3 regions of the Novosphingobium aquae genome follow, and region 3 is predicted to be linked to each of the others. Evidence: predicted binding sites of a transcription regulator. Region 3 holds the regulator's gene; each other region holds the start of a gene.
What was found. Region 3 encodes LexA, which represses DNA repair genes until DNA is damaged. Its sites were predicted from a motif close to GTTCCNCNCTTGTTCT; they were not measured.
Positions count from the first base shown of each region.

Region 1: the regulator LexA is predicted to act here: its motif matches at 2,788-2,803, upstream of WG900_RS04550 (error-prone DNA polymerase).
Region 2: the regulator LexA is predicted to act here: its motif matches at 4,238-4,253, upstream of recA (recombinase RecA).

Region 1 covers NZ_JBBHJY010000001.1:907,331-914,541, forward strand. Annotated here, with positions in the region: gene WG900_RS04550 (error-prone DNA polymerase) at 1-2,757, opposite strand, end outside; gene WG900_RS04555 (alpha/beta fold hydrolase) at 2,926-3,816, shown strand; gene WG900_RS04560 (UdgX family uracil-DNA binding protein) at 3,823-5,271, opposite strand; gene WG900_RS04565 (putative DNA modification/repair radical SAM protein) at 5,268-6,515, opposite strand; gene WG900_RS04570 (DUF6504 family protein) at 6,570-7,211, opposite strand, start outside.
Region 2 covers NZ_JBBHJY010000002.1:398,209-405,419, reverse strand. Annotated here, with positions in the region: gene WG900_RS07290 (hybrid sensor histidine kinase/response regulator) at 1-1,720, shown strand, start outside; gene WG900_RS07285 (TonB-dependent receptor) at 1,932-4,037, shown strand; gene recA (recombinase RecA) at 4,331-5,410, shown strand; gene WG900_RS07275 (elongation factor G) at 5,513-7,211, opposite strand, start outside.
Region 3 covers NZ_JBBHJY010000001.1:688,584-695,794, reverse strand. Annotated here, with positions in the region: gene trpD (anthranilate phosphoribosyltransferase) at 1-431, shown strand, start outside; gene trpC (indole-3-glycerol phosphate synthase TrpC) at 428-1,231, shown strand; gene moaC (cyclic pyranopterin monophosphate synthase MoaC) at 1,378-1,851, shown strand; gene WG900_RS03470 (molybdopterin molybdotransferase MoeA) at 1,848-3,050, shown strand; gene lexA (transcriptional repressor LexA) at 3,155-3,841, shown strand; gene WG900_RS03460 (ComEC/Rec2 family competence protein) at 3,835-4,764, opposite strand; gene WG900_RS03455 (ComEC/Rec2 family competence protein) at 4,802-6,085, opposite strand; gene gltX (glutamate--tRNA ligase) at 6,114-7,211, shown strand, end outside.

The sequences.
Region 1 (7,211 bases), 220 kb from region 3:
CTCCAATGAATTGAAGCAATCCGCCGCCGCGAGCCGCTCGATCAGCGCCGGAGACAGCCCTGCCCGTTCCTGCAATTCGCGCACGTCAGCAAAGTGCCCGGTCTCTTCCCGCGCCGAAACGATCCGCGCCGCCGCCGCTTCGGGAAAGCCATCGACCTGCCGCAGGCCAAGGCGCAGGGCGACTTTCCCTCTCTCCCTTTCGAGGGTATTATCCCACCCGCTGCAATTCACATCGACTGGCAGCACCGGCACGCCATGCTCGCGTGCATCGCGGACGATCTGCGCCGGGGCGTAGAAGCCCATCGGTTGCGAATTGAGCAGAGCGCAGGCGAAGGCCGCCGGGAAGTGACACTTCAGCCAGGACGAGACATAGACCAGCAGGGCAAAGCTGGCCGCGTGGCTTTCGGGGAAGCCGTATTCGCCGAAGCCCTTGATCTGGTTGAAGCAGCGCTCGGCGAAATCGGGATCATAGCCGCGTTCGATCATCCGGCCGACCATCATGTCCTGCAATTCATCGACCATGCCGCGCGACCGGAATGTGGCCATCGCCTTGCGCAGTCGGTTGGCCTCTGCCCCGGTGAACTTGGCGGCGTCGAGCGCGATCTTCATCGCCTGTTCCTGAAAGATCGGCACCCCCAGCGTGCGGCCGAGGATCGAGGTCAGCTCGTCCGGAGGGCCATGCGCCGGGCCGGGCGCGGGGATCTCCACCTTCTCCGCCCCGCGCCGCCGCTTGAGATAGGGGTGGACCATGTCGCCCTGGATCGGCCCGGGCCGCACAATCGCCACTTCGATCACCAGGTCATAGAACTGGCGCGGGCGCAGGCGCGGCAGCATGTTCATCTGCGCGCGGCTTTCCACCTGGAACACGCCGAGCGAATCGCCCTTGCACAGCATGTCGTAGACCGCCGGATCCTCCTTGGGCACGGTGGCCAGCGTCAGGTTCTGCCCGTGGTGTTCACCCAGCAGGTCGAGGCACTTGCGGATGCAGGTGAGCATGCCCAGCGCCAGAACATCGACCTTGAGGATGCCCAGCGCCTCGATATCGTCCTTGTCCCATTCGATGAAACTGCGCTCAGGCATGGCGCCGTTGCCGATCGGCACGGTTTCGGTCAGCGGGCCTTGGGTAAGGATGAAGCCGCCGACATGCTGCGAGAGGTGGCGCGGCATGCCGATCATCTGCTCGGTCAGCGCCAGTACGCGGCGCAGGTGCGGATCATCGAGATCGACGCCGGTCTCGCTGGCGACATGCGCCTCCTTGATCGAGCGCCCGTGCCCGCCCCAGACCGTGCGGGCGAGCACGCCGGTCAGATCTTCGGACAAGCCCATCGCCTTGCCCACCTCGCGGATCGCCATGCGCGGGCGATAGTGGATCACCGTGGCGCAAAGCCCGGCGCGGTGGCGGCCATAGCGGGCGTAGATGTACTGGATCACCTCCTCGCGCCGTTCGTGCTCGAAATCGACGTCGATGTCGGGCGGCTCGTTACGGTCTTCGGAGATGAAACGGTCGAACAGCAGCGAGTGACGCGCCGGATCGACCGCCGTGATCTCCAGCACATAGCACACCGCCGAATTGGCCGCAGAACCGCGCCCCTGGCACAGGATCGGCGGATCCTGCGACCGCGCGAAATCGACGATGTCCTTGATGGTGAGGAAATAGCGGGCGAGGCTCAGCTTGCCGATCAGCTCCAGCTCGCGGGAGAGCGTGGTGCACACGTCCTGCGGCAAGCCATCGGGATAGCGACCCTCCGCCCCCTGCCAGGTCAGATATTCGAGCTGCTCCTGTGGCGTGCGGCCTTCCGGGCAGGTCTCCTCGGGGTATTCATAGCGCAGTTCGTCAAGGCTGAAGCGGCAGGCATCGGCCACCTGCCGCGCCGCCTCGATCGCGTGGGGCCAGCGGGCGAAGAGCCGGCACATGTCCTCGGGCGATTTCAGGTGCCGCTCGCCATTGGCCTCGAGCAGGTAGCCGGCCTTGGCGACCGTGGTCTTGTGCCGGATCGCGGTCATCACATCGTGCAGCGGACGGCGTTCGGGGGCGTGGTAGAGCACGTCGTTGGTGGCCAGCACGCCCATGCCATTCTCGCGCGCCATGGCATCGAGCGCAGCGATCCGGCGGATGTCGTCACCGACATGGAGATAGCTCACCGCGATGTGGCGCAGGCCTGGTAATTGCGCGCGCAGTTGGGGGAGCAGGGTTTCCAAACATCCCTTGAACAATCGCTCCCCGGATACTGGTTCTCCGTCCAGCCCGATAACATTGTTCGCCACCGCCAAGGTGAACTCTGACGCCACATCCCTCGGCGGCACCAGCACCAGCTGCACCCCCTCGGCATGGTCCGCCAGCATGGGAACCGTGATCTCGCAGACGCCCTTGTCCTGCCATTCGCCATCGGGCCGCGCCATGCGTCCGGCCGAGATCAGGCGGCACAGGCGGCCATAGGCAGCGCGGTCCACCGGATAGGCAAGGAAGGCTAGCCCTTCCACCGTCTCGATCCGGCAGCCGATGACCGGCCGCAGCCCCAGCGCCTTCGCCTCGCCATGCAGCCGCACCACGCCGGCCATGGTGTTGGCATCGGCAATGCCCAGCGCGTCATAGCCAAGCCGCCGCGCGGTGAGCGCCAGGTCGACCGCATCGGACGCCCCGCGCAGGAACGAAAAGCAGCTCGCCAGACCAAGTTCCACGAAAGGCGCGGCATCGGCGGGCGGCAGCATGGACTGCTCCACGCGGCGGCGTTCGGGAGTTAGGGCGGCTTCAGGCACGGGTGAGACAACATCGCTAAAGGGGCAACTGTTCCTTTTATGTTCTTTTTGTCGGGCCGGCGAATCCTTTTGTCGGCATGCCGCACACTCCTGACCGCAAATCCCAGAACCGCTGCGGAACGCCTTTGATTCTGGGGCGTTGCACAATCACCCATTCGGAGACCCACTATGCACATCATCGAAACCGGCGACGCCCACCTCTATTCCAAGGCATGGGGCGAAGGCCCGCCGGTCGTGCTGATCCATGGCTGGCCGCTTTCCGCCGACAGCTGGGACCCGATCAGCCACGCGCTGGCCGAAGCCGGCTTCAAGGCCATCTCCTATGATCGGCGCGGTTTCGGCCGGTCGAGCCAGCCTTCGGGCGGCTATGACTACGATACCTTTGCCGATGACCTTTCCGCCGTGATGAAGTTCCATGATGCAGTTGATGACGTCACGCTGATCGGCTTCTCGATGGGCGGCGGCGAAATAGCCCGCTACATGTCGCGCCACCAGGGCAAGGGTGTGAGCCGCGTGGCGCTGATCGCCTCGGTGGTCCCCTTCATGCTGCAGGACGAAAGCAACCCGGACGGCGTGCCGCAGGAAACCTTCGATGAAATGACGCAGGGTATGCTGGACGACCGGCCGAAGTTCTTCACATCATTCTTCAAGGGCTTCTACGGCGTCGGCATGATCAGCAAGCCGGTGAGCGAGGAAGTGCTCGACCTGTCGTGGCAAACCGCGATGCAGGCCGGCCTTCGCCCGACGCTCGCAGCAGCCAAGGCCTTCGCCACCACCGACTTCCGTCCCGACCTCGCCCACTTCAAGGTGCCAACGTTGATCATTCACGGCACCGATGACAAGACCGTGCCGATCGATGCCACCGCCCGCGAAGTGGCGCGCAAGGTGCCGGGATCGCGGCTGATCGCATACGATGGCTCGGCGCACGGCGTGTTCGCCACTGATACCGAGCGGCTGAAGAACGACCTGCTGGCCTTCATCGCCGGTGAGAATGCGCCGATACCGCAGGAAGCACTTGACGAGATGACCCGCCAGGCCTTCGCCGCTGACCCTATCTAACGTCCTTCAGGCAAGTTCGCGGCTGCGGGCGGCGACGGCTGCCAGGTCTGCCGCAAACTTGTCGCTTTCGGTCTCTCGCGCTTCACCGTCGAGCCGCAGCAAGTAGGACGGGTGGACCGTCAGCCACAATTCGCTGCCATCGGCCAGGGCAATCGGCTTGCCGCGCACTTGCTGGATCGATGTCGTCTTGCCGAGTAGCGACCGGCCGGCACTCGCCCCCAGTCCCAGCACCAGTTTGGGCCGCACAAGGGCGCGTTCGGCATCGAGCCACCAGCGGCAGATATCGATCTCCTTGGCGGACGGGTTCTGGTGCAGCCTGCGCTTGCCACGGGGTTCAAATTTGAAATGCTTCACTGCATTGGTCAGCCGCGCCTGCGCCCGGTCGATGCCGGCGTGGCCGAGATAGTCGCTCATCAACTGGCCGGCGGGGCCGACAAAGGGCCGGCCTGCCATCTCCTCGTTATCTCCCGGCTGTTCGCCGATGATCATCAGCGCGGCATCGCTTGGCCCCTCGCCCGGCACGGCGCGCGTCCCGTTGCAGCCGATCGGGCAGCGGCGGCAATCGCGCAGCCCGCGAGCGAGGGCATCGAGATCCTGCGGCTGCGGAACCCCCGCAAAGGCATCGCCCCCGGCGGAAACCATGGCCGCCTCCCGCGCCTGTGCCCCTGCGATCAGCTCCGGGATGAGCGCGGCTTCGGGCAGGTTCTTCCAGTATCGGCGCGGCATTTCCTTGACCATGGCGCCCACTTTCAGTCGGGCCGGATTGAAGATCGAGGAATAGTACTGGCGCCACAGGTCATCGGCCGGATCGCCGCCGGGGGCATCTTCACACCGGGCGGGAGGGCCTTCGTGCAGTAAAGTGCCATCCCAGTGCAGGCTGCCCCGCGGCGTCAGGATCGACCAGCGCATCTGGGTGAAGCGGTTGACGAAGAACACGGCGTTTGTACGCAAGATATGGTGCGACGGTTCGAACCAGGCGACGAATTGCTCCTGCCCGTCCGCGTCGGCCACGCTGCGGAAACGCACAAAGGCGCGCATCTTGTGAATGTCGCGCCGCACTGCTCGGGACAGGTCATTCAGCCGCCGCACGTCCGCATCGGCCGCGTCCTCAAGCAGACCGGGCTTGCCCTGCATTCGCCACAGCAGGCGATAGAGCAACGCAAAGCGGTGCGGATCGGAATGGAGCGCCGCCGCCTTTGCTAGCGTCAGGAAGGCGCGGGAGACGCGGGGCTGCGGGGCAGACGGAGCCGGCGCGGGAGGCCGGCATGACTGGCCCGGCGCTTCGGCAAACAGATCGCCATTGCCTTCGCCGGGGACGGTCCACACCACCCGGTCAGGCGGCACTTCGGCCATGATCAGCCGCCGCGCCTGCTCTCGCCAGCCATCGAAATCATCGGGCGCGGTCAGCGGCACGGCGCAGGCATCGGTAATGCGCGCGTCGCGGAACGGGGTCATGCGGCGAACAGTTCAAGCTGCTCCGATCGCTGCGGAGTGATCAGGGTGCGCAGGTCAGCGCGGTCGGTCAGCAGGACGGGCCGCCAGTCAGCCGTGACGATAAACGGGCGCAGCTTGGCAACCGAGACGGTGAGCTTGGCAACATCTTCAAGCCGCAGCGTGCGGTGCCGCCGGCTGGCCAGGATAGCGCCGACCACCTTTGTGCCGAGCCCCGGAACCCGCAGCAGCATTTCCCGCGGCGCTCGGTTCACGTCGACCGGGAAACTTTCGCGGAACTTGAGCGCCCAGGCCAGCTTGGGATCGATATCGAGCGGCAGCATGCCATCTGCGCCTGCGGCGGCCTGCACTTCCTGCGGGGCAAAGCCGTAGAACCGCATCAGCCAGTCGGACTGGTACAGCCGATGCTCACGGATCAGCGGCGGGCGTTTGAGTGGCAGCACGCTGCTGGCGTCTGGGATCGGGCTGAAGGCGGAATAGTAGACGCGGCGCAGGCGGAACTGCCCGTAAAGCGCGCTTGCCTTGCCGACGATATCGGCATCGCTGGCGGCATCGGCGCCAACGATCATCTGGGTGGACTGGCCGGCGGGCGCAAATTTCGGCGCGGAGCGGAAGTGTTTGCGGGCGTCCTTGTTCTCGGCAATCGCCTCCTTCACATCGGCCATCGCGCCTTCGATCACGGCTTCGCTCTTGTCGGGCGCGAGTTTGGTGAGGCCAGCTTTGGTCGGGAGTTCGACGTTGATCGAGACACGGTCGGCCCAAAGCCCCGCCTGCCGGACCAGCTCGGAATCGGCCTCGGGAATGGTCTTGAGGTGGATGTAGCCGCGAAAGTCATGCTCCTCGCGCAGGATGCGGCCGACCTCGACCATCTGTTCCATCGTGTGGCTGGAATTCCTGACAATGCCGGAGGAGAGGAACAGCCCCTCGATATAATTGCGGCGGTAAAAGCTGAGCGTGAGGTCGACCACTTCCTGCGGCGTGAACCGCGCACGCCGGACGTTGGAGCTCTTGCGGTTGATGCAGTAATGACAATCGAACACGCAGTGGTTGGTCAGCAGGATCTTGAGCAGCGAGATGCAGCGACCATCGGGGGCATAGGCGTGGCAGATGCCCATGCCCTCGGTCGAACCGATGCCTGTCCCGTTCTTACTGTTGCGTTTCGACGTGCCGGACGATGCGCAGGAGGCGTCGTATTTCGCGGCATCGGCGAGGATGGCGAGGCGTTCTATCAGGCTGGGTTGCGACATATGTTCCGTATATGTTCTTGGTGTTGGAAAGGCCAGAGGTTTCATCTTCCGGGATCAGGCGCACAGTCCTTGTAGGAACCATTCGGGTACCCCGCCCCGCCCGTCGCCTGCCAGCCCGGCACGGTAGATCCAGTAGCGGCGGCCGGCCTCATCCTCGATCCGGTAGTAATCACGCAGCCGCGCCGAGGAGCGCTCGCGCCACCACTCGGGGGCAATGCGCTCAGGCCCTTCGGCGCGGGCGATGTCGTGGACCTGCCCGCGCCAGCGGAACCGGCGCGGCAGGCCATCGGGCGTGGCATAGAGCACGGCGATCGGTTCAGGGCGATCGAGAAGCTTCAAGGGGCGTTCGTGGAAGGCTAGCTCGCCCTGGCTGGCGGGCTGCGGTTCCAGCGGCGGCTGCCAGCGCTGGGCGCGTTCGGGCAGGTGGCTGGCGTGGGGCACCGGGCGGCGCACCGCGCCCTCGCCAAGCCGCACCACCAGCCGGTCCATGCAGGCGGCAAGGCTGGTGCCGTGCTCTTCCGAGGCGGCATCGAAATCCCGCTGTGACAGCGCGACAGGTTCGCACCACGGCGCGCGCAGGCGGACCATCTCGATCCCGAAGCCGGCATCGACATCGTCAAGCCGCGCGGCGAACAGGCGGACGATGTGCGCCGCATCCCGGCTGGCCGAGGCGAGTTCGAGCCGGCGCACCAGCAC
Region 2 (7,211 bases), on a different contig from region 3:
GTTCGTCTCCTTCCTCCAGCAGGACGATCGCGAGCGGCTCACATGGGCGCGCGAAGGCCGCCGCGGTTCGGCGCTGACCATGTACTATGTGCCGGTCGCCGATCCCGATGCCGGCGATCCCGACATGGAGAAAGTGCCCTCGCTGATGCTGGTGATCGATGCCGGAATCGCCATCGGCGGCGGGGCAGAGCGCGATGCGCCAACCGCCGCGCCGCACCTTGAGGCCTTGCTGGGGCAATTGCCGCTGGGCCTCGCCATGGCCGACCGCGACGGGCACCTGCTGTTTGCCAACCCGGCCTTCATGCGCGCCGCTGGCATGGAGGGCGAGGCACCTCCGACCTATCCGACCGACCTCGTCGTCAAGGAAGACAAGGGCGCTCTGTCCGATGCTGTCCGCCGCTATGCGCAGGGTTCTGCGGCGAGCGGCGACATCGCCGTGCGGCTGAAACACCAGCCGGACGAGCCGGTGTCGCTGAGCCTCGCCGGGGTGCGCGGGCTGGGCGAGGCGGCGGTGCTGCTCGGCCTGACTGACTCGACCGAGGAAACCCGGCTCAAGCGGCAGGTTGCCCAGGCGACCAAGATGCAGGCCGTCGGGCAGCTCGCCGGGGGTGTGGCGCATGATTTCAACAATGTCCTCACTGCGATCCTTGGCACCTGCGACCTCATGCTGCTGCGCCACACGCCGGGGGACAGCGATTATGACGACATCCAGCAGATCCGCGCCAATTCCAACCGCGCCGCCAGCCTGACGCGTCAACTTCTCGCCTTCAGCCGCCAGCAGACGCTGCGCCCCGAAGTGCTGCAATTACCCGACGTGGTCGCCGATATCGGCCAGATGCTGAAGCGGCTGGTGGGTGAGAAGATTCACTTCACCATCAGCCATGACCGTGATCTGGGCGCCGTGCGCGCCGATCCGACCCAGCTTGAACAGGTGATCATGAACCTGGTGGTCAATGCCCGCGATGCCATGGCGGGCAAGCTTGATGGGCACGCCAAGCTGACACTCTCCACCCGCCGGGTGACCTCCGACGCGGTGCGCGCCATGCGCAGCGAGATCATCCCGCAGGGCGATTATACCGCGCTGATCGTCGAGGATACCGGCAGCGGCATCGCGCCCGAACACCTCGGCAAGATCTTCGAACCGTTCTTCACCACCAAGGACCAGGGCCGCGGTACCGGGCTGGGGCTCTCGACCGTCTATGGTATCGTCAAGCAGTCGGGCGGTTTCATCTTTGCCGACAGCGAGCCGGGCCGGGGCACCAAGTTCACTGTCTACCTGCCGGTGCATCACGGTGAACCCGCCAATGCCGGCCTGCTAGCCAAGCCGGAACTCAAGGCGGCATGGTCAGGCGGCGGCAAGGTCCTGCTGGTCGAGGACGAGGATACCGTGCGCGCCGTCGCCGAACGCGCGCTCACCCGCGCCGGCTACACCGTCACCACCGCCAGCGACGGCGAGGAAGGGCTGGAGCGTGTCCAGGCGGGCGAAATGTTCGACATCGTCGTCTCGGACGTCGTCATGCCGGTGATGGACGGCCCCGCCATGGCCAAGGCGATCCGCGCCATACACCCGCAGATGCCGGTGCTGTTCATGTCGGGCTATGCCGAGGAGCAGCTGCGCAAGGAAATCCACCTCGACGGCGTGCATTTCCTGCCCAAGCCGTTTTCGGTCCAGCAGATCAGCGACAAGGTGGGCGGCGTGCTGGGCACGGCGCACGGATAAGGTCTCCGCTTCCCACCGCGCCGGCACAAGTGTTGCCGCGCTGCATCGCCTGAACGCAGAATGACTATGTGTGAGAGCAATTCCCTTGACCTATGCAAGGGCTTGCATAACGTCCGTCTCACCAGACAATAATGTTGCAGGGTGAGGACAGATGCGAAACTTTACACGTGGCGCGATTGCTTTGATGCTGACCGGCGTTTCGATGCCCGCCATGGCGCAATCAGACAACGGCGATCCCCAGGCAAACGACGGCGCGCTTTCGGAAATCGTCGTCACCGCGGAACGCCGCGAGCAGAATCTGCAGAACGTGCCGATCTCGGCAACCGTGCTTTCGGGTGAGGAACTGCAGCGCAAGGGCGTTACCAACCTCAACGATATCCAGCAGGTCGCTCCCTCGATCGCGATCAACACGTTCAACCGCTCGACCTTCGTCAACATTCGCGGCGTGGGCATTGCCCAGTCGGCGCCGACGTCGAATCCCGGCGTCGCCTATTACATAGATGGCGTGCTGATCCCGCACGAACAGTTCATCGGTCACAGCTTCTATGACATCGCATCGATGGAAGTGCTGCGCGGCCCGCAGGGTACGCTGAGCGGCCAGAACTCGACTGGCGGCGCGATCTATGTCCGAACGCCCGATCCGAAGTTCAATTCGCATGGTGCCACCGCCGATGTGACGGTGGGGGATTATGGCCGCGTCCGGGCAATTGCGACGGCGGAAATGGGCGGCCAGTCGGTCGGCCTGCGCATCGCCTACCTTCACGAGGAGCGCGACAGCTTCACCCGCAACATCGCCGCCAACGCGCAAAGCCAGCCGGGCAATCTCGACATGGATGCGATCCGTGCCAGCCTGGTGATGGAAGGTGCCGACGGCCGTCTGAAGGTCAACGTCCGCGGTGAATATTTCGACGTGAAGTCGGACAACAACGCGGTGAAGAACCGCAACGATCTCGTCACCGCGAACCCCTTCGTGATCGAGGAAGACGCCCGCTCCTATCAGGATCAGGCCGGATATCGCCTGTCGAGCGAAGCGCGCTATGATCTGTGGGATGGCGTCGCCGTTCGCGGCATGGTCTCATGGCAGGATGGCCATACCTATGACCAGACTGACGGCGATCGCACCGCCACCGCGCTGCCGCGCCCGCCCGCCGGCAACGTTGGCCGGGTTAGCCGCGCGACGACCGAATTCAAGACCTTCATCAGCGAAGTGAACCTGCTGTCGATTGACAAGGGGCCTTTGCAGTGGGTGCTCGGCGGCTTCCTGATGGATGAAACCGTGCCGGTCACCCTGCTGCGTGACAACAACAACACGCGTGATTTCGTCAGCTCGACCTCGACGATTATCTCATCGGCCAAGAACACCAGCCAGTCGTTGTTCGGGCAGGTCAACTACTTCGCCACTGAGCAGCTCGAGCTGATCGTCGGCGGCCGCTATTCGTGGGACAAACAGGTCTACACCCGCACCGCCGTTCCGGGGGCCGGCTTTACCTTGCCCTATGTCAGCCAGATCGCGACCAGCCAGCTGACCGGCAAGCTGGGTGTCAACTATCACGTCAATGATGACAACCTGATCTACCTGACCGCGTCCAAGGGCTACAAGGCGGGCGGGGTGAACTTGACGCCGAACACGCCCAACTTCCTGCCTGAACGCAACTTCGTCTACGAACTCGGCTTCAAGACCGAATTCCTTGATCGCCACCTGCGCGTGAACGGCGATGTGTTCTATTCGGTTTACAAGGACATCCAGCTGTCCAGCCTCGTCGGCGGATTGCCGGTGACGCAGAACGCGCTGGCTGGCCATGCCAAGGGGGCCGAGCTGGAAATTACCGGCCAGTTCGGCGGACTCGGGTTCAACTTCGGCCTTGGCTACCTCGACGCCAAGTTCAGCAATTCGGCTTGTATCTCGGACACGAATTCCCCCGGCACTGACGCCGGCTGCGCCACCAACCTGCGCTTTGTGCCAAAGGACCGGCGCCTGCCGTTCTCGCCCGAATGGACGATGAATGCGGGCGTGCAGTACACCTTCGCATTCGGCGGCATCGACGTGACGCCGAGGGTGCAGTGGTCGCACATCGCCCAGCAGTATGCGACCCCGTTCCCCAGCGTGAACACGCTGGTGCCGGGCCGTGACATTTTCGATGCGCGGCTGACCTTTGACTTTGGCAGCAAGTACAAGCTTGAAGGCTACGTCAACAACCTGGGCAACAAGACCTACATCGCCACCCAGATCCAGAACAGCTCGAGCGCCGATGGCGGCATCATCTATGGTGCCCCGCGCACCTGGGGCGTGCGGCTGAAGGTCGCCATCGGCGACTGACCGGCCAACCTGCAGTTTCCTTGGGCCCCGCCGCACCTCCAGTCCCGGTGCGGCGGGGCTTTCATTTATCCGCCGCTGATTCGTGTCGTGATATGGAACGGATCGGAAAAATTCCCGCTGTGGAGGGCGGTGCGCGATCCGTGGGAGCAAAATTATCAACATAATTTCAATTAGATAATCAATGTTCCAAAAATGTTCCTGTTCCCTTCTTGTTCCACTAGAACAAATGCGATACATCGATTCCCAGAGGTTGACCTTTCCGGTCGCCGCCACCTAGGCAGAGGGGACTAATCATGGCAGCGCAGCTCAAGCTGATTCAGGAAGGCAAAGACGGCACTATGAAGGATTCAGATCGGCAGAAGGCGCTCGAAGCCGCCTTGGCCCAGATCGATCGTGCGTTCGGCAAGGGCAGCGCGATGAAGCTCGGTTCGAAGGAGACGATGGAAGTTGAGTCGGTGTCGACTGGCTCGCTCGGTCTCGATATCGCCCTCGGCGTCGGCGGGCTGCCGCGCGGACGGGTGATCGAAATCTACGGTCCGGAAAGCTCGGGCAAGACCACTCTGGCGCTGCATTGCATTGCCGAAGCGCAGAAGACTGGCGGCACTGCGGCTTTCGTCGACGCCGAACACGCGCTCGATCCGGCCTATGCCAAGAAGCTGGGCGTCAACATTGACGAACTGATCGTTTCACAGCCCGATACCGGCGAACAGGCTCTCGAAATCGTCGATACGCTGGTCCGCTCGAACGCGATCGACGTGCTGGTGATCGACTCGGTCGCCGCGCTGGTGCCCCGCGCCGAAATCGAAGGCGAAATGGGCGATAGCCACGTTGGTCTGCAGGCCCGCCTGATGAGCCAGTCGCTGCGCAAGCTGACGGGTTCGATCAGCCGTTCGCGCTGCATGGTGATTTTCATCAACCAGCTGCGCATGAAGATCGGCGTGATGTACGGCAACCCGGAAACCACGACCGGCGGCAACGCGCTCAAGTTCTACGCTTCGGTCCGCCTCGATATCCGCCGCACCGGCCAGATCAAAGACCGCGACGATATCGTCGGCAACACGACCCGTGTGAAAGTCGTCAAGAACAAGGTCGCCCCGCCGTTCAAGCAGGTCGAATTCGACATCATGTACGGTGAAGGCATCTCCAAGATCGGCGAAATCCTCGATCTCGGCGTGAAGGCCGGCATCGTCGAGAAATCAGGTGCCTGGTTCTCCTACGATTCGATCCGGATCGGCCAGGGGCGTGAGAATTCGAAGACCTACCTCAAGGAACACCCAGAAGTTTGCGACCGTCTGGAAGCCGCTATCCGCGGCCAGACCGACAAGGTTGCCGAAGAGATGATGACGGGTCCGGACGCAGACGACGACATCTGATCTTCAAGGAGCCATCAAGCCCGACCAGTCCCGGGTGGCTCGGAACAAGCAACCGGCGCGAAGGCACCCCCTTCGCGCCGGTTCGCTTTTGGGCAAGGGCGATCAGGCTGCCTGCGCCGTTCGCGCCTTGACCACTTCGTCCGCCTGCTTGCCGCCCAGCTCGGCCAGGTGATCGAACTCGGCGTGGAAGCCAGCCAGCCCTTGGCTCAGCGACCGCAATTCTGCATCGAGGCCGTGAATGCCCGCTTCGGGCAACAAGGCCTCGACCCGTTCCCAGCGTGCCCAGTCCGGATGCGGCGAAAGACCGAGGATCTGTCCGCGCCGGCTCGACAACACCGACCCGGCCTTCGACCCAGTCCCGGCAGGAGTGTCTACACTCACCCGCATGACCGGCTCGAGCAGGTAAGGCGCGGCCTTGGCCAGCGCCTCCGCCATGGCCATCCGGCCCGCGACACGGAATGCAAGCTCGCTCGAATCGACCGAATGGAACGACCCGTCGATTAGCGTCACTGCCACGTCGACCACGGGAAAGCCCAGCGGACCCGTCTCCATGGCATCGCGGATGCCTGCCTCAACCGCCGGAATATACTGGCGCGGAATGGCACCGCCTGTGATCCGGTCCTCGAAACGGAAACCTTCACCGCGTCCCAGCGGCCGGATTTCAATCACGCAGTCGCCATATTGGCCGTGTCCGCCCGACTGCTTCTTGTGCCGCCCCCGCGCACCCGCCGGTTTGCGGATCGATTCCCGGTAAGCGATGCTCGGCGGATGCCCCTCGACGGCCACCCCGTATCGCCGCTCCAGCCGGTTCATCACAACGGACAAGTGCTCGTCATTGATCCCGCGCAGGATGGTCTCGTGGCTGGCATCATCCTGCAGCCAGTGCAGCCCGGCATCCTCCTCGCAAAGCCGGTGCAGGGCCGTCGAAAGCTTTACGTCGTCCTTCCGGTCCCGCGTCGTGATGGCCAGCGCCGCATTACGCACCGGCGCGGTCACGCCGAACTCGCCGCGCAGGCGCGCTTTGCGCCCTCCAAGCAGCGATCCGGCCCGCGCTCCATCCACCTTCGCAACGGCGACGATGTCGCCCGGCGCAGCGGCAGCCTGCTTGGCCGTCTTGTCACCCTGCATGAAGAAGATCGATCCGGTCCGCGAAGGCTCGCCATCGACCAGCAGTTCCGCGCCTTCACTCAGCGGCTCACCCAGCACACGGCCCAGCGCCAGCCTGCCCATCGCACCGGCATTGGTTACCTTGAACACGTGCAGCGCGCCGCCCTCAGCCAAGCCAAGCCGCGCCCCGGCGGCGGCAGGAGCCGGTGCTTCGTGCCGCAGGAATTTCAGAAGCCGGTTGACCCCGCCATCGGTCAGCGCCGAACCGAGCAGAACCGGCACAATCTTGTTGGACCCGGTATCGACTGCGAGATCGGCCATTATGGTACCCGGATCAGGCTGCTCGTCCATCAGCAGCGCTTCCATCAGGTCATCGTCGAAGTCGGCCAGAGTTTCAAGCAGGTGCGTGCGTTCCGACCTTTCGCGCTCCAACACTTCGCCGGGAATGTCGACGCGCTCGCTCGTCCTGCCGGGTCGGTAGCGATAGGCGCGTTCAAGCGCGAGATCGACATAGCCGGTCACGTGCTCACCCTCGCGGATCGGGATCTGGCGAAGGGCCAGCGGTTCGCGGCTCATCGGTTGCAGTTCGCCGATCAGGTTGCGGACCGCGCCGGAGCGGGCCGTCTCGATCTTGTTGACGAAGATGGCGTGGGGAATGCCCAGTTCGTCCAGCCGGCGCAGCATCGGCTCGGCC
Region 3 (7,211 bases):
GCATTGCCCGGCCGGCCTATGTGCCGATCTATGCCGATGCCATCGCCCGGCTCGGCACGGAACAGACTTTCGTGGTCTGCGGCGATGAAGGTCTGGACGAACTGAGCCTGGCAGGCGGTAATGAACTGGCCATCGTCACCGGCGCCAACGTATCGATGCGGCGCATCACGCCCGGCGAGGCAGGCCTTGCCAGCGCACCGATCGAAGCCCTGCGCGGTGGTGATGCCGCCCACAATGCCGCCGCCCTGTCGCGGCTGTTGATGGGCGAAACCGGACCCTACCGGGATGCCGTGCTGTTCAATGCCGCCGCCGCGCTGATGGTCGCGGGTGAGGCCTCAGGCTGGCACGAAGGCGTCGAGGAAGCCGCCGAAGCCATAGACAAGGGGCTCGCCAAGGGCCTGCTCGATTGCTGGATTGCGAGCGTGAAATGACCGACAAGCTCACAGAAATCTGCGACACCACCCGCGCCGAAGTGGCCCGCCGCAAGCCGCTGCGCTCGCTGTCTGAGCTGGACGCCGCCGCGCAGCAGCAGTCCGCCCCGCGCGGGTTCGAAGCGGCGCTGCGGGCCAAGGCCGCCTCTGGCTTTGCCCTGATCGCCGAAATCAAGAAAGCGAGCCCGTCCAAAGGCCTGATCCGTGCGGATTTCGATCCGCCCGCCCACGCCCGCGCTTATGAAGCCGGAGGCGCGGCCTGTCTTTCGGTGCTGACTGACGCGCCCTATTTCCAAGGCCACGAGGACTACCTGATCGCCGCCCGCGCCGCCTGCACTCTGCCGGTGATCCGCAAGGATTTCATGATCGACCCATGGCAGTGCGCCGAGGCGCGCGCGATGGGGGCCGACGCCATTCTGATCATCGTCGCTGCGCTGGATGACGGGCTGATGGCCGAAATCGAGGCCGCTGCAACCGAACGCGGCATGGACGTGCTGGTAGAGGTCCACAACGAGGCCGAAATGGAACGTGCCGCGCGGCTGAAATCGCGCCTGATCGGGGTCAACAACCGCGACCTCAAGCGCTTCGTCACCGACCTCGGCACTACCGAACGCCTCGCCCCGCTGGCGCCGGAAGGCACACTGCTGGTGGGTGAGAGCGGGATCAACAGCCATGCCGATATCGCACGGCTGGCCAATGCCGGGGTGCGGACGTTCCTCGTCGGCGAGAGCCTGATGCGGCAGGCTGATGTCGAAGCGGCGACACGGGCATTGCTCACGGGCGAAGCGGCGCTGTCCTAACGCCCGCGAATCTGGCAGGTTGGCGTGATGACAGAGCCTGAAACTCGCCCCGGAATGCCGCCCTCTGCCGCCCAATGCGCGGCGCGTGCTTTCTCCCATGGACTGTGTGCAGTGTGTCCAGTCCATTCATCGGCTAAGGCTTGAACATGAACCAGCTCACTCACCTCGACGAATCGGGCAAGGCGCGCATGGTCGATATCGGCGGCAAGGCCGAGACGCGCCGGGTGGCCGTCGCCAGCGGCTTCATCGCCATGTCCGCCCCCGCGCTCGCCGCGATCCGCGATGGCGACGTGCCCAAGGGCGATGTCCTCGCCACCGCGCGCATTGCCGGGATCATGGCGGCGAAGAAATGCGCCGAACTGATCCCGCTGTGCCACCCGCTGGCACTCGATTCCGTGACGGTCGATTTCGCGCTTGAGGATGGCGGCGTGCGGGTCACCGCCAGTGCCTCGCTCAGCGGGCGTACCGGCGTGGAAATGGAAGCGATGACCGCATGCTCGATTGCCTTGCTGACAATTTACGACATGGCCAAGGCGATCGACAAGGCAATGGTCATCGGCGAAGTCCGCCTGCTCTCCAAAAGCGGTGGCAAATCGGGCGACTGGACCGCTCCGGAATGAGCGCGATGCTGACGCTGGAAGATGCACAGGCGCGCCTGCTCGCGCTGGCACCTGTTCTACCGATCCAGAACGTCGACGTGCCGGGAACACTCGGCCGCTACCTTGCCGAGCCACTAAAAGCGCGCCGTACCCAGCCTGCCGCGCATGTTTCGGCAATGGATGGTTATGCCGTGAAGGGCCCGGACCTTGGCGGGCCGTGGACCATCATCGGCGAAAGTGCCGCCGGACATCCCTTTTCCGGCACGGTCGCTGGCGGCCAAGCCGTGCGCATTTCCACCGGGGCGCTGCTACCTGCAGGCGCGGATGCCGTGATCGTTCAGGAAGACCTTGTCCGCAATGGCGACCATTTGTCGCTCACCGGCACCCCGCCATCGCCGCCGGGCAAGCATATCCGGCTTTGCGGATCAGATTTCGGCATCGATACCGAGCTGCTCTCCGCCGGCACGCGCATCGGTCCGGCGCAACTGGCACTCGCCATCGCCGCCGGGCACAAGCACCTCGCCGTGCGGCGCGTCCCCCGTGTGGCGATCATCGACAGCGGCGACGAACTGGCGAGCGATCCCGAGGACTGCGCCGCGCATCAGGTGCCCGCCAGCAATGGCGCGATGCTGGCCGCGCTGCTCGCCTCGCTGCCTTGCGAGGTCGACCGGATCGGCCCGGTGCGCGACGACCTCGTCCTGCTGACCGACGCGTTCCATCTGGCCCGTGATGCCGACATTATCGTCACCACCGGCGGCGCATCGGTGGGCGATCATGACCTGATCCGCCCCGCCATCGAAGCATGGGGCGGCACAATCGATTTCTGGAAAGTGGCGATCAAGCCGGGCAAGCCCCTGCTCGTCGCCACGCGCGGGTCGCAGGTCGTCGTCGGGCTGCCAGGCAATCCGGTGTCGAGCCAAGTCACTGCGCTGCTGTTCCTGCTGCCCCTGCTGCGCGCCGCGCTGGGCGCCGCCGATCCCCTGCCCCGGACCATCGACCTTCCGCTGGCCGCGCCGCTACGCGCTGGCGGCGACCGGCGGGAGTTCCTGCGCGGAAGGCTGGTGGCCGGCGGTGTCGAGGTTCTCACTCAGCAGGACAGCGGCGCGCTGGCAGCGATGGCCGCCGCGCAAGTGCTGATCGATCACCCCGTTCAGGCACCCCGGCAAGAAGCTGGCGAAACGGTATCGGTGATTTTGCTCGGAAATGGCGGCATTGCGTGACCATGTTCTTGACTTGGTCCGAATCGTTGCTTAATTGTTCCGCATTCGTTCACTGAACGGCGCAGGAATACCCCAGGCGCGTTCCGGTTGAGGAGTGACGCAAGATGCTGACCCGCAAGCAGCACGAATTGATCCGCTTCATCCAGGTCAAACTGGAAGAGACCGGCATTTCCCCGAGCTTTGAGGAAATGAAGGAAGCGCTCGACCTGAAATCGAAGTCGGGCGTGCACCGCCTGATCTCGGCGCTTGAGGAACGCGGCTTCATCCGCCGCCTGCCCAACCGCGCCCGCGCATTGGAAGTGCTGCGCCAGCCGGACAACATCGGCCAGACCGCGCCCAAGCCGGCGAATACCAACACGGTGGCTCCGCCGCTCCGTGCTCCGGCTGCTACTCCGCGTCCGGCCAACGACGTCATCGAAATCCCGCTCCACGGCAAGATTGCCGCCGGCATGCCGATCGAGGCGCTGGAAGGCCAGTCGAGTCTGCCGGTTCCGGCGGCGCTGCTCGGCCCCGGCGAACACTTCGCGCTTGAGGTATCGGGCGATTCGATGATCGAAGCCGGCATTCTCGACGGCGACTTTGCGCTCATCCGCAAGACGAACACCGCGCGCGACGGGGAAATCGTCGTTGCGCTCGTCCACGGCGAGGAAGCAACGCTCAAGTACCTGCACCGCGAACAGGGCGGTGTGCGGCTGGATCCGGCCAATGCGGCCTACGATCCGCAGCACTTCGGCCCGGGTGAGGTTGAGGTTCAGGGCAAGCTCGCCGGCCTGCTCCGTCGCTATCACTGAGGCAGCGGACTGCTGCTGTTCGAACCGCGCGGCGAGACTTTTCGAGGTCTCGCCGCAGCCGGTTCCTGCCACCAGCCATGTGCCCCCTGCCCAGAGGCGACGGTGGTGACTGCCTTGCTTTCCAGATCAATCACCAGTCCGCCCGTGCGGTAGAGCAGCGACTTATCGGCCTTCAGAAAACGCGGGCGGCAAGAGCGCGGTAACCAGCGGTCGGCGACGACGATGTCGCTTGCCGCGCAGGCTGCGGCCAGCTCATCCTTGGGCGCCCAGTCGGTCCCGCGGCCCATCAGCAAGTGCCAGGCCCTCCCGCCACGCTCGATGTCCAGCGCACAGAATTCCGGCGTACAACGGGCCTGCGGCAGGCTCTCGACGCTGCGAACCTCGCCGTTCATTCCCGCGAGTTCGGTGAGGTTCTGGCGGATATAATCGCTCTTCGATTCGCGCAGCACCACCAGTTCACTCTCCGCCAGTCCGGAAATGCCGACATGGCGGCCGTCACCCGATACCAGCAGGTCCGGCGGAGAAGTCATGGCAACCACACCATAGCCGATCATGACCGGCACGAGCCCCAGCAGGCGCTGCCGCCCGCGCCAAAGCGCCAGCCACATCCCGCCAACAACGAAGAGCGCGAAGCAGCCCTGCGTCATGGCGGGCAGATAAGTCACCGATCCGGGTTGCCCGGCCACCCAACGGGCAAGCCAGAGCAGAAGGTCCAGCGACAGCCCGGCGAGCCACCAGAATGGCGCGCCCGCTCCCACCGTATCGAACAGCAGGGCCAGTGCGATCAGCGGCATCGAGGCGAAAGTCGTCAGCGGGATCGCGATCACGTTGGCCAGCGCTCCATAGACCCCGGCGCGGTGAAAGTGGAACAGACCGATCGGCATCAGCGCCAGCTCGATCACCACGCCAGTGAGGACCAGCATCGCCAGCTGGCGCAGGAAGCCTTGCCACCAAGGCTCTTCACGGGGTGCCAGAAAGGCGCGGACCGGTGCAGTCGTGCAGCACGACGATGGCGATCACCACGGCGAAGCTCATCTGGAAGCTTGGGCCGACAACCGCCTCGGGCCAGAACACCATGACGATGAAGGCCGCCACCGCAACCATCCGCAAGCTCAGTGGCTCACGCCCCAGAGCCAGTGCCGCGAGCACGAGCAAGGCGCCAAGGCACGAACGCACCGTCGGTACTTCGGCGCCGGTCAGCACCGTATAACCGATGCCCGTCAGCGCAGACGTCGCAGCGGCGAGCAAAGGCAAGCGGAACCGCAGGACCAGCCAAGGCCATAGCCCGAACAGCCGCATCGCCAGAAACCACGTCGCGGCGATGACCGCGCTGACATGAAGCCCGCTGATCGACAGCAAGTGCGTCAGCCCCGAATCGCGCATCGCCTCTTCGTCGGCGATATAGATGCCGCCGCGATCACCGCTGGCAAAGGCTCCGGCAATGCCCCCTGCCGATCCGGGAAGCGACGTGCGTTCATGGTCCGAAATCTGCCACTGCAGCTTCGCCACCGACGAGCCTGCACCCTGCGCCGGTGCCGTCACCTCGATCGGACCGAGCGCCGAACCCGTCGCCGAAAGCCCCTGAAACCACGCGGTGCGGGCAAAATCATAGCCGCCGGGAAGCATTGGCGGGGCCGGCGGAACTAGTCTGGCACGCAGCCGGACCTTGGCGCCCTCCCCCGCCGCCTCCTGATCATGGTCAATCGGCACGTTGACCCGCACCCGCACCGGCCTGCCAGAGACACTGTCCCAATCCGCAATCACCAGCCGGACCCGCTCCTGCGCCGGCTGCTCGGTTCGCTGGATGACGGTCCCGTCAAGTTCGGCAACAATCGCCCGCGCAATTGGCGGGGCGCCGACCAGTTCGGATTTCGTCCAGACCAGCGCGCACCCTGCTGCAGCCACCAAAAACAGCGAGGCAAATGCCTGTCTGAGATAGGGAAAGCGGCCATCCTCGCGCATGAACAGCAGCGCACAGGTCGCGGCGATCGACAGCAGGGCTATGAATGCAACCCATTGCCAAAGCTGCAAAAAGACGAACCACGCGCCAATTCCGGCGGCAAAGGCAACAGCGAGCCAGGGCGCCCGGTCAAACCCGGCGCGGCACAGAAAGTGCTCAAGTGCATCAAGCCCGCTGGACAAGCGCCCTGCTACGCGGCAAAGGCGATGTTGCAGTGCAGCGCGCCCCGCCAAATCCGGCAGGGAATCGCTGGCAATTGCCGGGATTTCGGCGTTCTGCATCATGGACTTATAGGACAGGAAGGCGAGGGTAATGGCAAGCGGGAGCGGTAACGACACAGCAGCGACTGAGGGTCGCACGCCTGTCGTCACGCGTTTCGCGCCGTCACCCACTGGTTACCTGCACATCGGCGGCGCCCGCACGGCACTGTTCAACTGGCTGTTTGCCCGTCACCACGGCGGCAAGTACCTCGTCCGCATCGAAGACACCGACCGCGCCCGCTCGACCGAGCCTGCAATCGAAGCGATCTTCGACGGGCTCGGCTGGCTCGATCTGCTGGGTGATGCCGAGCCGGTATTCCAGTTCGCCCGCAGCCCGCGCCATGCCGAAGTGGCCGCCGCGCTGCTGGAAGGCGGCCACGCCTATCGCTGCTACCTGTCGTCCGAAGAACTCGCGGGACGGCGCGAAGCCGCCCAGGCCGAACGCCGCCCTTTCCGCATCGAGAGCGAATGGCGCGATGCCGATCCGGGCACCTGGCCCGCCGAAACGCCTTACGTAGTGCGCATGAAAGCCCCGCGTGAGGGTGAGACGGTGATCGAGGACCAAGTGCAAGGCACCGTCCGCGTCGCCAATGCCGAGATCGACGATTTCGTTATCCTGCGCAGCGACGGCACGCCGACTTACATGCTGGCCGTGGTTGTCGACGATCACGACATGGGCGTGACTCACGTTATCCGCGGCGATGATCACCTCAACAACGCTTTCCGCCAGCTCTGCATCATTCGCGGCATGGCCTGGCCTGAGCCGGTCTATGCCCATGTCCCGCTGATCCACGGGTCTGACGGAGCAAAGCTGTCCAAGCGCCACGGCGCGCTGGGCGTCGATGCCTATCGAGACGAGATGGGCGTGCTGCCCGAGGCGCTGTTCAATTACCTCCTGCGGCTCGGTTGGGGCCACGGCGACGACGAATTCATCAACCGCGAACAGGCGATCGAATGGTTCGACATTGCCCATGTCGGCAAGAGCCCGTCGCGGTTCGATCTGGCCAAGCTGCTCAACCTCAACGGACACTATTTGCGCGAGGCCGACGATGCGCGGCTCGCCTCGCTGGTCGCGCCGCGCATGACCGGCGCGGTTGACGAAGCGCTGCTGGCCAGGGCCATGCCTGTGCTGAAGGTTCGCGCCAAGAAT